Regions from separate parts of the Planococcus notacanthi genome, predicted to be linked through region 1. Evidence: predicted binding sites of a transcription regulator. Region 1 holds the regulator's gene; the other holds the start of a gene.
The links. The regulator LexA, encoded in region 1, represses DNA repair genes until DNA is damaged. The targets are predictions, from matches to a motif close to CGAACATATGTTCG.
Positions count from the first base shown of each region.

Region 2: QMA01_RS01570 (Y-family DNA polymerase) is a predicted target of LexA. The motif match lies at 2,773-2,786, and genes of this name have one in related genera.

Region 1 is NZ_JASDCQ010000001.1:600,269-608,252, forward strand. It holds gene QMA01_RS02780 (hypothetical protein) at 416-604, shown strand; gene QMA01_RS02785 (hypothetical protein) at 752-1,183, shown strand; gene QMA01_RS02790 (hypothetical protein) at 1,245-1,439, shown strand; gene QMA01_RS02795 (class I SAM-dependent DNA methyltransferase) at 1,537-2,271, shown strand; gene lexA (transcriptional repressor LexA) at 2,333-2,953, opposite strand; gene yneA (cell division suppressor protein YneA) at 3,119-3,436, shown strand; gene QMA01_RS02810 (YneB family resolvase-like protein) at 3,433-4,086, shown strand; gene QMA01_RS02815 (DUF896 domain-containing protein) at 4,145-4,378, shown strand; gene tkt (transketolase) at 4,466-6,469, shown strand; gene QMA01_RS02825 (YneF family protein) at 6,785-7,027, shown strand; gene QMA01_RS02830 (hypothetical protein) at 7,160-7,441, shown strand; gene QMA01_RS02835 (alpha/beta hydrolase) at 7,469-7,984, opposite strand, start outside.
Region 2 is NZ_JASDCQ010000001.1:347,327-355,310, forward strand. It holds gene QMA01_RS01560 (DUF1850 domain-containing protein) at 1-301, shown strand, start outside; gene QMA01_RS01565 (TRAP transporter permease) at 291-2,324, shown strand; gene QMA01_RS01570 (Y-family DNA polymerase) at 2,806-4,065, shown strand; gene QMA01_RS01575 (YolD-like family protein) at 4,076-4,438, shown strand; tRNA gene QMA01_RS01580 (tRNA-Val) at 4,720-4,792, opposite strand; gene QMA01_RS01585 (thermonuclease family protein) at 4,977-5,708, opposite strand; gene QMA01_RS01590 (hypothetical protein) at 5,901-6,044, opposite strand; gene QMA01_RS01595 (Gfo/Idh/MocA family protein) at 6,160-7,083, shown strand; gene QMA01_RS01600 (aldehyde dehydrogenase) at 7,148-7,984, shown strand, end outside.

The DNA of each region.
Region 1 (7,984 bases):
TAAATTATTTAAACAATCAACATTGGAAAAGATACTGAAGAGATCGATAAATGAAATTTTTGTCGATTGGAGCCTCAAAGCCGATAAAGGTTATGCTGTTCTGACTCTATAGAAAAGTAAACATGAAAACAGTTTCTCCTCGGAGATGCTGTTTTTTTATGTGCTGGCAAAGAAAGATTCCAGAGGCAAGCGGATATCTCCTTGTCTTGCTGTTGCTTGAAAATATCCTGATTCTAACTAAACAGGCTTAATGAAATTTATGATGAAAATATGCAGAGTATGCGAAGAATACCTTTTTTTATAGTTTACAGCCGGCGAATTAAGGTTATAATTAGTTGCAGCCTGAAAAGTTAATAACTCATACTGAATTTTTCTTTCTCTTGAAAGAAGAAGGATTTTGTGGGAGGCGATTAATTTGAGGAAAATCCAAGGACTTTCGAATCTTGTAGAATATTTGGAATCAGTGAATTATCCATTGGCTGCAGAGCAGATTACAGATTTAATGTCGAAAAGAAAGATTCCGCACCGCAAAGCATTCCAAGACACTGTGATCTTTAATTTAGAACACATTGACTGGTGGATTGCTGAGCAGCAGAAACGATGATTAATTGATGAACATGCTTGAGTAAAAGAAATAACCTTGTCGTCCGTTCTGCAAAGAACGAACTGCGAGGTTATTCTTTTTTGGTAACTTTATACACTTTTTTGCGTCTACTGTTATAATAGTCTAAAAACGGAGGGGGAATCGGCTATGCGCTTTTTAATGTCTATCATTGTTTTTTTAATCTTCTTTTCGTTTGCAGGCATTGGCACATATGTTATCGGACCCGATTTGTCGACCGACCGGCTGGTTGCCGAGGCGACAGAAGAGCTTCGGAACAACGGGCAAATGGAAAAAGTGGTGGAATATGTTGAAAGTGATCCACAAATGCTTGAATATGTAGAAGAAGCCAAAATTGCAGAGGAAGAGAGTATGCCTTTGCCATTTGAAACAACTGGAGATGCAGCGGGTACAGTCATCAAAAAGGTCGGCATTGCGGATCTGGCTAAAATGAAATCGGGAATTGAAGATGGCACGATGTCAGCAGACGAAGTGATTCAGAAGCTTGAAGAGGATTTGAATGAAGAAGAGCTGCTTGCCCTGAAAGTGATCGTATACAAGGAATTATACAAACAGCAATAATAAAGGATATATGCTAAACTGAGTCACGAAGATAAAGTAAAAGTTTAAAGGAGGCTATTGCATGAAACCGTTTCGCGTAGAGTTTTATTTTGATCAAGGCAATACCATCGTACACAATGTCCAGGCTGTAGATAAAGAATCGGCATTAAGCAAGATTCCTTCCAATGGCACTTATGAAATTTCAGATGAACAAACAGGCAATATTTATCGCATTACTATCAATTTAGTTAAATATATTATCGTCAGCGAACTGTAGAAGATTTTTTCTCGGCAAGCTGCACTTGAGGTGTTGCTTGCGCAACTCCTTTTTTTAAAAGATTTTTTGCATGACAATTCAATTGGGAGGCAAATGAATGGAGTTCAGAGGATCGAGTGCTTACGAGGAAAAAGATTTTTTGAAGAATTTTCTGCAAAGAAGAAATCGGACGGAGAGCCCTAATAACAGCATTGAAAAACCAATAATCTATGGCTTGCTTGGCAACTTTCAAAACCAGGATATACTCGATTTAGGATGTGGAGATGCTTTATTCGGAAAAGAACTGTTGGAAGCAGGAGCGCATTATTATCATGGTGTGGAAGGGTCTGAAGAAATGATCGACTTAGCGGCTGCAAATTTGGAGGGTGCCAATGCCGATCTGACATTGGCAATTATGGAGTCATTTGTTTTTCCTGAAAATACCTATGACATCGTCTCCTCTCGACTAGCCATCCATTATTTACCGGAAGTGGACGAACTATTCCGAAATGTATATGAATCCTTAAAAGCTGAGGGGAAATTTGTGTTTAGTGTGCAGCATCCACTGACGACCTCATCTTTTTCAAGTAAAATGTCAGGAGAAAAAAGAAGCAATTGGCTGGTGGACGATTACTTTAAAGAAGGAGAACGGCACGAACCGTGGATCGATAAAATTGTCGTCAAGTATCACCGAACCATTGAAAGCTATTTTACCTCTTTGACAAATGCGGGATTTAGCGTAACGAATGTTCGGGAAGGGAAGCCCGAGCGTCAAAATTTCAGTTCTGATGAAGAGTATAGTAGGAGAATGAGAATTCCTGTAATTTTAGCTTTCAACTGCCATAAACGCTAAAATGAAATTGTTTACATAATAAAAATATCCATTAAAAAAACCGGGGATTTCCCCGGTTTTTTTAATGGATTTGGCGATAAACGCCTACAACTTTACCAAGAATCGATACTTGGTCTACAATGATCGGATCCATCGATGAATTTTCAGGCTGAAGACGGAAATAATTTTCTTCTCGGAAGAAGCGTTTAACTGTTGCTTCATCCTCAGTCGTCATTGCGACAACAATGTCCCCATTATCCGCGGTCTGCTGCTGCTTAACCACTACATAATCTCCGTTCAAAATTCCGGCTTCGATCATACTTTCACCCATGATCTCCAGCATGAAGATGTGATCATCTTCAGTGCCATAACTTTGCGGAAGCGGGAAATACTCTTCCACGTTCTCAATTGCTGTAATAGGAACACCGGCAGTTACTTTACCGATTAAAGGAACATGCAATACCGGACTTTTATCGATTAACGCTTCGTCAGTGCTTATTACTTCAATGGCTCTCGGCTTGGTTGGATCCCGTCTGATCAAGCCTTTGCTTTCAAGACGTGCTAAATGCCCATGTACAGTCGAACTGGATGCAAGACCGACTGCCTCACCGATTTCGCGTACGGATGGCGGATAGCCTTTCAGCCGAACTTCCTCTTTTATAAATGACAGAATGTCTTCCTGGCGTTTGGATACTTTTTTCAACAGTTTCACCTCATTTGAGTAATTCTACTTGATTTCTACCAATAGTATACCAACTCGGGCATTGAAATGCAAACATAGGTTCGAATTTTATTCTTGACAAAAACACCTGTTCGCATTAATATGAGAACATACATTCCGAACATAAATTCTTAGGAGGCGGTTCAAATGACATTCATTCGACAAAATTCTTATCTTATCGCATTTTTCTCATTAATTGTGGTATTTACTTTTTACGCAATACTGTCCCATAATACAAACAGTACATCAATGAGCCAAGTTGAAATAGAAGAAGGCGACACGCTTTGGACTTTAGCTGAATCTTTCAGTGGCGCGACTCCCCATCATGAATGGATAGAGGAGATTATGAAAGAAAACAACCTTTCTACTCCAAAAATCATTGCAGGACAATCCCTTAAGATTCCAAGCGACCAATTGAAATTTGCTCCTGATGAGACCATTAAATTTGCAGGTGATGCTGAATGAAGAAAAATGCATTAATTTATTGCCGTGTCAGCACGACCAAAGATACGCAGGAATCCTCCCTTGAGAGACAGGAAGAAGAACTGATGAAATTTGCGTTTGAACAATCTTATAAAGTGGATGGTGTATACACCGATCAGCACAGTGGATACGAAATGGATCGTGACGGTCTGCTTGAAATGCTTAATTGCATCAAGGCAGAAAAAATCGATGCCGTTTTTATTCAGGATGAAACGCGTTTGGGCAGAGGGCATGCACGTATTGCTCTTTTGCATGTCATGAAGAAATATGGCGTGGAAGTTTATACCTTATCGGATATGGGGCCAATAGCCCTTAATGATATGGATGACATGGTGCTTGAAATTCTGGCAATCGTTGAAGAATATCAGCGCAAAATACATAATGCCAAAATCAAGCGGGGCATGAAACGCGCTGTGGAAAATGGCTATAAACCGGAAAAAAATCTAAAAGGCAAAGGCAATCCTGATGGACGGGAACGCTTGGATTTGCCTATCGATCAAATTGTCAGCCTGAAAACCAATGGGCTGACTTTCAGTGAAATTGCTGTAACCCTGCAAGGATTCGGCTACCAAGCGAGCAAGGCGACGGTTCATCGGCGATATAAGGAATACGAAAAGCTGATGAAAGACTAAAACATTGCAGAAACCTTACTTTTTTTGTACCATATGAAAAGAAGAAAGGTGGATGTCTATGTTATCACCAGACAAATTAACTAGAATTAATGAACTATCACGTAAATCGAAAACGACTGGATTATCCAAAGAAGAAGCAAAAGAACAATCTTCTTTGCGCCAGGAATATTTGCAAACGTTCCGTAAAACGATGCGTGGAACAATTGAAAATGTAAAAGTAATTGACCCGAATGGGAACGATGTAACACCAGAAAAGGTCAAAAATATTCGAGAGAATAAGTATTTGAATTAAATACTTATTCTCTTTTTCATTGTATTCTTTTCTATTGTTGACTAAACTAGAAAGGGATTATATTTTTGTTTGAGAGAGGATGTTACTATGTCAACCCACGCAGATCAACTTGCAGTGACAACAATTCGTACACTTTCCATCGATGCAATCGAAAAAGCAAATTCTGGTCATCCAGGATTGCCAATGGGCGCAGCTCCAATGGCATATACTTTGTGGACTAAGCATATGAACCACAATCCAAAAAATCCGGATTGGTTTAACCGTGACCGTTTTGTGTTATCCGCTGGACATGGTTCCATGCTTCTATACAGTTTGCTTCATTTAAGCGGCTATGGTTTAGAAATGGATGAAATCAAAAACTTCCGTCAATGGGATTCAAAAACACCTGGACATCCCGAATATGGCCACACTACAGGCGTTGAAGCCACGACCGGTCCACTTGGACAGGGAATTGGTATGGCGGTCGGTATGGCAATGGCTGAGCGTCATTTAGCAGCTACTTACAATAAAGAAGGCATGAATATCGTCGATCACAACACTTTCGCTTTATGCGGTGATGGAGATTTGATGGAAGGCGTTGCCGGAGAAGCTATTTCTCTTGCAGGCCACTTGAAATTAAATAAATTGGTTGTTCTATATGATAGCAACGACATTTCGTTGGACGGTCCACTCGGCAAGAGTTTCTCTGAAAATGTTCAAAAACGTTTTGAGTCATACGGCTGGAACTATTTGCGCGTAGACGATGGCAATGTATTGGACGACTTATCAGAAAAAATCGCACAAGCCAAAGAATCTTCAGACAAACCGACATTAATCGAAGTCAAAACCGTTATCGGTTACGGAGCTCCGAACAAATCAGGTAAAGCAGACGCACACGGTGCACCGCTTGGTGAAGATGAAATGAAATTGGTTAAAGAATACTACGAGTGGACTTTCGATCAAGATTTCCATGTGCCGGAGGAAGTATATGAAACTTTCCAACAGGCAACTGAAGAGCTTGGGGCAAAAGCTGAATCACAATGGAACGAATTGTATTCACAATACGAATCAGCACATCCGGAATTGGCGGAACAATTGCAGATGGCGATCCGTGGAGATCTTCCAGAGAACTTTGATGCAGAGTTCCCGACATATGAATTCGGTAACAAACAAGCAACTCGTTCTTCTTCAGGAGATATGATCAATGCAATCGCTAAAACAGTTCCTTCCTTCTTCGGGGGAAGTGCTGACCTTGCTGGATCCAACAAAACGAACATCAAAGGCGCTGGCGATTTCGACGCTGAACATCCTGAAGGACGCAATATCTGGTTTGGTGTGCGTGAATTTGCAATGGGAGCAGCCTTAAACGGTATGGCTCTTCATGGCGGACTTCATGTCTTCGGCGGAACGTTCTTCGTCTTCAGTGATTATGTCCGTCCAGCAATCCGTCTGGCTGCATTAATGGGGCTTCCTGTCACTTATGTCTTCACACATGATAGCGTAGCTGTAGGCGAAGATGGCCCAACACATGAACCGGTTGAACATTTGGCTTCTCTTCGTGCAATGCCGAACTTGAGCGTTGTTCGTCCCGCTGATGCCAACGAAACAAAAGCGGCATGGCGTTTGGCGTTGACGGCGAAAACTACACCGACTTTATTGGTTCTTTCTCGTCAGGACTTGCCAATTTTGGAAAACAGCGCAGAACTTGCAGAAGCTGGCGTGGAGAAGGGTGCATACGTTGTGTCCCCTGCTGAAAATCCACAAGCGCTATTGCTTGCGACTGGATCGGAAGTTAGCTTGGCTGTAGCTGCACAAAAGCAATTGGCTGAAGAAGGAATTGCGGTTTCTGTCGTTTCAATGCCATCATGGGATCGTTTTGAAAAACAGGATAAAGAATACAAGCAATCCGTCATTCCAAGAACTGTCAAGAAACGCCTGGCTATTGAAGTCGGTACTTCATTCGGTTGGGATCGCTATACAGGCGACGAAGGCGATATTCTTGCAATCGACCGTTTCGGTGCAAGTGCACCGGGAGATCGCATCATGGAAGAGTTCGGCTTCACAGCTGACAATGTTGCAAACAAAGTGAAAAACTTAATCAACGAAAACTAATATGGAAGGGCTGTCCCAAAAGATCATGAAAAATGACTTTTAGTGGGCAGCCTCTTTTTTATTTGATGAGCAGTGGAAAAGGTGAAGTTTCACTTTATCCCGCTTTAACGGGCAGTATGGTCTCCTGCTTTGACAAGCAGGAGATCCACTGACCGTAAAAGTCCGATTGGTTCAACTAACAATCAGTAAGGGGGAGACCCCTACTGATTGAAGTTTCACTTTATTATTTTCCTCCTTATGGTCACAATTACTTTTTTATAGTATAATCCATTGTGGTGCACTACTTATTTACGCAACACGAAGGAGGTAACAAGAATGGATACATGGATCTGGATCGTAATCGTTATCGTGGCTTTACTCGCAGGTGTTGCACTTGGATTCTTTATCGCACGTCGATATATGATGAAATATTTGCAAGATAACCCACCAATCAATGAAGAAATGCTGCGAATCATGATGATGCAAATGGGACAAAAACCGTCTCAGAAAAAAATCAATCAAATGATGACTCAAATGAATAAAGCGTCAACCAAACCTAGCAAAACTGCTAAAAAATAAAAAGTACTCTTCGGAGTGCTTTTTTTATTTTGTTCGAATCTGCTATTAGAATTTCGGATTTCGGGTATTGAGCCAGTAAGATGCCAATTTTTGATGGCGGCTTGTATGCAGAAATCAAAGGAGGAATTCAGGATGGCGGAAAATGAAGAACTGTTGTTTTATTTACCGGTCATTGAAGAAGATGACAAGGAAGCAGGGAAGTTTCATCTTGAAAGCAATCAATTGAAAAAGGCTTTTCCCGTCTCATTGGATAAGATCGATGATTTGGTGAAAGATATGACAGATTATAGCTTAGATACAATCGAACTCCACGTTACCGGTATTGTAAAAAGTGGACCGATTACGGAATTGTTCATTGGCGCTGAAGGGCAGGCAGGCATGAAGTTGGTCCTCAACAAAAAGAAGAAACCATAATAAAAAGCACTCCGCGGAGTGCTTTTGTCATTTTACGATAGACACGGCCGAATTTGCTGAGATAGTGTGTAGGTCCTGTTGTTTAGGCGTCAGTAAATCATACTTCATCAGGAAATTTGCAACTGCCTCTTCGTATTGATCAGGGTTGCTGTTGAAAGATTGCGCATGTGCGCCTTCTTCAAACATTTTCAATTGTTTTGGTCCTTCTTTTAATGCATAAAGTTCCTCACTCATTTTCGCCAGGACAAAATCATCATGAATACTGTGTATGAAGAGCACAGGTTTTTTTATATTGGCTACTGTTTCCCTCGGAGAAACAGTAGAAATGGAATAGCCATCACGCATTTTCATGAACAAACTGGCGAGTCGCAGAGCCAAAGTTGTGCGCAGGGGAGTCGTGGTTTTCATGACATGCAGAATCTGTTCATAAATGTCGGAATAAGCGCAATCAGAGATGTAGAAATCTGCGGTGTCCTCCATACCGGCGTAAAGCAAAGTTGTAGCAGCCCCCATGGATTCACCGTGGATGCCATAAAACAGCTC
Region 2 (7,984 bases), 250 kb from region 1:
TAACGCTTTAATGATGATAGAGCTTGAATATGAAGATTTTAATATCGGCATGCCCTCAAATGCAGGAGAAGGCGAGACCTTTGTCGAAAAGGACGGTAAATACTTTATCAAGAATATGACAAGGGAACTGCCCGAATTTCGGCTGTTCGTCGGAGATGTGGATGCCGGTTTATCATTCAGTACAAAAGGACAGAAGATGGATTTGAAAAAAACGCTTGAAAGAGGGAAGTCGTATACTTTTAGGGTAGAACGCTTATCCCTTTTTCAACTAAGACAAGGAGTGAGAATTGATGAGCGATAAATTGTCTCCAGAAGAACGCGAACAGCAAAAGCTTCCGCCGGAAGATGAATCTTACATCTCGGAAGAAAAACAGAAGGAAATTCTACAGAAATACGATCCTGAATCCAATACGCGGGATTTAAGCGGAATCATTAAGCATGTGGTCTTTTTCGGGTTATTAGCTTTTTCTTTATTCCAGCTTTATACCGCTATTTTCGGCCAATATACTGCTTATATTCAGCGGTCTGTCCACTTAGGGTTTGCATTATCTTTGATCTTCATATTATTCCCAGCCAGAAAACGCAAAGGAATCCGGCATAAAGTGGCCTGGTATGATTATATTCTGGCGCTGCTTTCAATTGGCGTAGCTGCCTACTGGCCGATCATGTACGACGATTTGGTGTTCCGTCTCGGACGGGTCACTGAACTGGATTTGATTGTCGGGATTTTAGCGATCCTGCTGACGCTTGAAGCAACTCGGCGAGCCGTGGGTATGCCGATTACCGTCATTGCCAGTTTATTTTTGGCCTATGCCTTTTTCGGGCCTTACTTCCCGAGCTTCCTGCGCCATAGAGGACAGGATCTGGATTCAATCGTCCAGCTCATGTTCTATACCACAGATGGAATACTGGGAACGCCAATCAGCGTTTCAGCCACCTTTATCTTTACGTTCCTGTTGTTCGGGTCGTTCCTGGTGAAGACCGGAGTCGGACAGTATTTCAATGATTTGGCTGTATCCTTGGCCGGTCATTTGACTGGGGGGCCTGCGAAAGTGGCCATCTTCTCCAGTGCGTTGCAGGGGACCATTTCCGGGAGTTCTGTAGCCAACGTAGTAACTTCAGGTTCCTATACTATTCCGATGATGAAAAAACTGGGATATAAGAAGGAATTTGCCGGAGGCGTAGAGGCAGCAGCTTCGACAGGCGGACAATTGATGCCGCCGATCATGGGTGCTGCAGCCTTCCTGATGGTGGAGTTTATCGGAGGAGTTACCTACTGGGAAATTGCGAAAGCTGCTGCAATACCGGCTCTTTTGTATTTCACAGGAGTTTGGATCATGACTCATTTTGAAGCCAAGCGGATTGGACTGAAAGGCCTTTCGCCTGAAGAAATGCCAAACCGCAAGGAAGTTTTGAAAAAGATTTATCTCTTGCTGCCGATTATCGCCATCATCGTTTTCTTGTTGATCGGCATTCCAACCATGCAGGCAGCACTTTACGGGATTCTGTTGACGATTTTCGTCAGTGCTTTTAATAAAGAAACACGCTTGAACTTCAAAGATATCATTTTAGCGCTTGTTGATGGGGCACGAACGGCTTTAGCTGTTGCAGCGGCAACAGCCGCCGCCGGAATCATCGTCGGTGTCGTTGTGAAGACCGGCCTTGGCCTGAGTCTGGCAAATGGTCTGGTTTCAGCTTCAGGTGGAAATATCCTGCTGACCTTGTTCTTCACCATGCTGGCAGCGATTGTTCTCGGAATGGGGTCACCGACAACTGCCAATTATGTCATCACCTCTACGATAGCGGCACCAGCCATTATCACGTTATTGATGATGGATGAGCCGGTTGGAGCGGCAGTACCGCTGGTGGTCGCTTTATCTGCCCATCTATTCGTGTTCTACTTTGGGATCATTGCCGATATTACACCGCCTGTTGCGCTTGCAGCATTTGCAGCTTCAGGGATTTCAGGTGGCGAACCGATCAAGACTGGTTTTATTGCAGCCAAATTGGCGGCCGCCGCGTTTATCATTCCGTATATGTTTGTGTTGTCACCCGCTCTGCTGATGATCGATACCACTTGGCCTGAGCTGATCTGGGTACTGATTACAGCATTGACAGGGATGATTGCCATCGGAGCAGGATTGATCGGTTATTGGTACCGCAAGCTGAACTGGCTTGAACGCATCCTGGCATTTGCAACCGGATTAGCTTTGATTTATCCGGAGGGCTTGTCTGATACGATTGGTGCCATTGCCTTTGTTATTCTATTTGGAATCCAGTGGCTGGCGCGCGATAAAAAGCCTGCCAAAACTGTAGAAGCATAATAAACTATGAAAAAACCGGTCGGGCTGATGCCTGGCCGGTTTTCTTTTGGCTAAAAAACGAAAAAAGCCATCACCCGAAGGCGATGACTTTTTCAAAGCAAACTTTGTTCCTAAAGCTTGCAGTGGGTTTGGCACCCATTGATTCCTGCGAATCCGGAACAGCAATTTCCAACTGTTTTCCGGTGCGCTGATAAGAATGGTGGATGTCAAATCTTTTACTGCACTTATCATAATACGCATACCGGCAAATGTAAAGTTGTTAGAAAATTGAATGATCCATAAGGCGGGGCATTCAATTTTTTTAAATCTTTTTTATAGTTGAAGCATAGAAACGGTTGGATTTTTTTAGAATATCGCTTTTGCTATGCAGTTCAGATCCAGTGAACCGCATGGCAGAAGTTTATTTTTTTAAAAAGGATTGCCGTTACGATCATCGTGGTATAGAATAAGAACATACGTTCCCTTTCGAGAGGTGAGAGTGATGAAAGCACTTGAATTGCCAGAACGTCATATCTTTTGTATTGATATGTGCAGTTTCTATGCCAGCGTCTCGGCGGTAGAACTGGGACTCGATCCGTTGGAAGTTTGTCTTGCAGTGGTGGGAAACCAGGAACGGAAAGGAAGTGTGGTTTTAGCGGCATCGCCTATGATGAAAAAGCGTTTTAGTGTGAGAACTGGCACACGGCTTTTTGAAATTCCGAACCATCCGGATATTTTACTGATTGAGCCTAAAATGAAGCTTTATTTGGAAAAATCGATGGCCATTACTGAGCTGTTGGGCAGCTACGTGCCAAAAGAATCGATTCATGTTTACAGTGTAGACGAGAGTTTTATTGAACTGACAGGGACAGAGAAGTTGTGGGGGCCTCCTGAACAGACAATGCGCCGCATCCAACAGGAATTGCTGGACTGTTTCAAACTGCCTTCTTCGGTGGGGGGAGGGCCAAATATGCTGCTGGCAAAGTTGGCTCTCGATTTGGAGGCGAAAGAAACGGGTTTTGCCAATTGGACATATGCCGATGTGCCGAAAAAGTTATGGCCAGTGGCGCCTCTCAGTAAAATGTGGGGCATCGGCTCTCGGATGGAAAAAACCTTAAACAGCATGGGGATTTTCTGTATTGGAGATTTGGCCTGTACAGACGTCTCTCTTTTGGAGGAGCGCTTTGGGATTATGGGCAATCAACTCCACCAACACGCCAATGGCATCGACTTGTCGGATTTAGGTGCGCCTTTGGTGGAGGGACAGGTCAGTTACGGAAAAGGACAGATTTTATATCGCGATTACATAGAAGAAAAAGACATCATGACGATTATTCTGGAAATGTGTGAAGATGTTGCGATGCGTACGCGTAAAGCTCACCGCATGGGGCGGACAATTCACTTGAGTGTTGTTTACAGCAAGTCCGTATTCGGCGGCGGATTCTCCCGTTCGCGCTCTATTGACGAAGCAACGAATGATACGCTGAAAATTTATCGCGTCTGCCAGGAGATTTTTCATGAGCATTTCCAACATAAACCGGTTCGCCAGATTTCGTTGTCCATCAGCAATCTGGAAGAAGAGTCGTCGATGCAGTTAAGTCTGTTCGATGAAAGGAAGTTTGAAAACAGGCGCTTGGGGAGTGCCATGGATGCCATCCGGAAAAAGTATGGCTATTCGGCTATCTATCGGGGCATCTCGGGCACACAGGCGGGCACCGCCATAGCGCGGACAAAATTGATCGGCGGACACAACAAAGAATAGGGGTGGTCCGATGAAACGCAATAAGTATTTAAAGACAGTCGGCGATATTAAAGATCGCGGGAACATTAAATGGACAGCCTTGATGCTGCCGGAACATGTCGAAATGATCCGGGAATGGTACGAGAAAGACGAACAAGTGCCAAAACCCGAGTTGAACGGAGACGACTTGCAGTTGATTCAGGAAGAGATGGAGATTGCGCTGAAGCGGCAATGCGAAGTTCTCATCCGCTGCTGGAAAGATGGTGCCATCGAGGCACACAGGGGGACGATTAAAAGCATTGATGGGAAAACTCGAATGTTGATTTATGAGGATCCATTCAAGCAGCGCAGACTGCCCGTGGATGAAATCGTGTCGATTGTGATGGTGGATTAAACCGGCAGGCATGGCCTAAAAAAGTGACAAAAAAGGATGATAAAATGAAACGGATGAATTTGTATTTTTTTGGTGAAGAGCACATAAGTTTTCAAGATGGCTTTTATTTTTACGGGATGAACTTACTGGGGATCGCCTTGCTGTTTTTGATGCAGTTTTGATGTTGAAGATAAAGATGAATAGGATTTCAAATTTGGTGCGGGAGCTTTATGCATCCCGTTTTTTGTGATACAAAAAAACCGCGCAGCCTAAATGGCTGTGCGGTTCTTCATCGTACTATATGATTCCTACTGGGCTCGAACCAGCGACCTCTACCCTGTCAAGGTAGCGCTCTCCCAGCTGAGCTAAGGAATCTCAATTTCCAGGACAAATATAAGTATAGCTTGTCCACGGAAAAAGTCAATAGTTTTTGGAAAAGAAAAATAAGCGCTGTATTTCCCTTTATCCGTCCCGCCCGGAGCACTGTCAGGGCATGCGAAAATACGCTGCATTTCATCGACGACACAGCCGGAAGAAGGCCCCATAAAGAACTGTTGTCCTACTGTCCAACCCCTCTGAAACCGGCGTCTTGCGCTTCTTGTTCTGTACAGAACCATTCTTCGGGATTGGTTTGTTCATAAGAAGAATCACTCGGCATGTGATAGATTTTATTGCCGTTGCGGTTGATATTTCCTTTGATTTCACAATCACCGTCTATTGGCTCTTCAGTGGAAGGACGGGCATTTCCGGAAGATTCCTGTCCAAATGCTTCTGAATTGAAGCCCCGGTCGGTGGAATAGTTTTCGTATTGCCAAATTCCTGCTTCCTCATCTTTGGCGATTTGCTCCGCTTTTTCAAAATCATCCAGGTAACGGGTATTTGGAGGGAAGACATAGGCAACCCGGGCCAGTCCAGACTCCAGCATCTGTTCCTGAACACTTTCGCCATCGACGTAGATATAAGCCAGCAAGCGGTCATAATCGTCAAAACGGTCGCCGACGTCAAACTCGATCGAGACATCGCCTGATTCGATCAGCCGTTTGTTTTCTTCTGTCGCTTCTTTGCCAAGAGGCTGTTCACCCAAGCGCGGGTGATTGGTTTCCGGCGTATCCATCAACAAGTAGCGGACAGTGACTTCTTCGCCTTCATAAATGATTTTTATGGTATCGCCATCAATGACCTGCGTCACTTCCACATCGATCCGGTCGGTTGTGCCGGATGTATCAGTCGATTCCAGCATGCCGCATCCTGAAAGAAAGAATAAGGCCAGCAGCATAAGTTTTAGTTTCATAGGATCCCTGCTTTCGTTTCCATTATTATATGGATAATTAGGCTTTCTGGCAATGCGACAGCGGTTTGCGGATTTGGGTTCAGCTATAACTGTCCGGGAAATTTGCATAATAAAACGCCTCGATCAATTGTAAATTGAACAAGGCGTTTTCTATGTATTGCAGCGGCAAAAGTCGTGTGTAAGTTTCAGCAATTAAAAAGCTGACTCCGTCTGATTTGAAGTTTCTTCATAGTATAAAATGGATTCTTCCGTAACGCTTTCTAACTTTTCTTTATTGACGCCTACTTCTAATTGTCCTGTGAAAATAGGCTCCCACCAATTCGTTTGTTCATTCATGTTGTTTCCTCCTCAGGATGTAATGGTATTGTTTGACTATTCTATACCCCTAAAGGTTACACTGATAAACACAGAGCATAAAAAAGCCGAAAGGCCATAAAAGGGGAGATTTTTTATGATTTCAATTGGCATCATTGGAACAGGAATTGTTGGTGAACGCATCATCAAACAGCTTCAGCAGGAAAAACAAGTGGAAATAAAAATGGTCTATGACCAGCAGGCAGAACGCCTCGAAGAAATCAGCGAAGCCTATGGAATCCCTGCAGCAAAATCAGTAGAGGACGTGTTGCATTCAGATATCAATTGGGTATATATTGCGACACCGCCCGCCTTTCATTCGGAAATCGCTGAACTGGCAGCCAGTGCGGGCATCAATATCCTCTGCGAAAAACCGTTGGCTCATGACGTGGAAGATGGCGAAGCAATGGTCAAGTCTGTTGCAGACAATCGTGTGCAGACGGCCATGCATTTCCCGCTGATGTATAAACCGGAAATCCGCGAAATGGCCAAGCGCATCAAGAACGGACAGATTGGAAAAGTGGTACGGATCGAGCTCCAGACATTTTTCCCGGATTGGCCGAGGTTGTGGCAACAAAATCCATGGATTGCTTCAAGAAGCCAAGGAGGCTTTGTCCGTGAAGTCTTTCCCCATTATTTTCAATTGATGAACCGTCTTTTCGGTGAGTTGTCGTTTACTTCCCATCACATCACCTATCCGGAAGACGCAGAAAAATGCGAAACGGGATTGATTGCGCATGGCTTGACTCAAGAACAAATTCCGTTCTTGTTGACGGGAATCAGCGGCATCGGCCAACAAGAGAACTTGCAGTTTAAAATATACGGCGAAACTGGAGTTCTGACATTGGAGAATTGGTCGGATCTTTATGAATCAGAAAAAGGCCAAGAGCGGCGATTGATCAGTGGATTTGAAAATGTACCATCACTTTTCACAGAAATGGATAGCCAATCGACTCTTTTGGTTAATTTTGAAGAAGGCCTGGTCATCCAACGCTATATCGATTATTTATTGACTGAATAAGTGTTCATTTTTTGAATTCAAGAACTCCATTGGTATAATGAAAACACTTGAGGGAGGTTGGAAAATGAATTTTACAGCAAATGACGTAGAACAGATGATTGAAGAACAACGTGATTATTACTATACGGGTGCCACAAAATCAACGGACTTTCGGATTGAACAATTGCACCGCTTGAAAAGCGTAATCCAATCCCATGAAACCGACGTAATTGAAGCTTTGAAGAAAGACCTGGGCAAAAGTGAATTTGAAGCCTATGCAACCGAAGTAGGCTTTGTGCTCGACAGCATCGGCAGCATGGCGAAAAATTTGGAAGACTGGATGAAGCCTGAACAAGTCAAGACGCCGATTCATCTTCAGCCGTCGAAAAGCTTTGTCATCCGTGAACCATACGGCTCTGTCCTGATCATCGGTCCTTTCAACTATCCGTTCCAATTGGTGATGGAGCCATTGATCGGGGCTATTATCGGCGGAAACTGTGCAGTGGTCAAGCCATCTGAAGCAACGCCTCATGTGGCGAAAATCATCCGCACCATTATTGAAGAAACGTTTCCTGCCTATTACATTCGTGTGGTTGAAGGTGAACGTGAAGAAGTGACGGCGTTGATCCATGCTTCATTCGATTATATTTTCTTCACGGGCAGCGTCAATGTCGGGAAAGTCATCATGAAAGCGGCATCGGAACGTTTGACCCCTATAACTTTGGAGCTTGGCGGCAAAAGCCCGGCAATTGTAGACCAGACGGCGAACTTGGACCTGGCTGCCAAACGGATTGCCTGGGGCAAACTGATGAATACCGGCCAGACCTGTGTAGCGCCTGATTACATTTGTGTGCATGAATCGGTTAAAGAAGAATTCCTGAAAAAATTAACGAAGACGATACAGAAGTTTTACGGAAAAGAT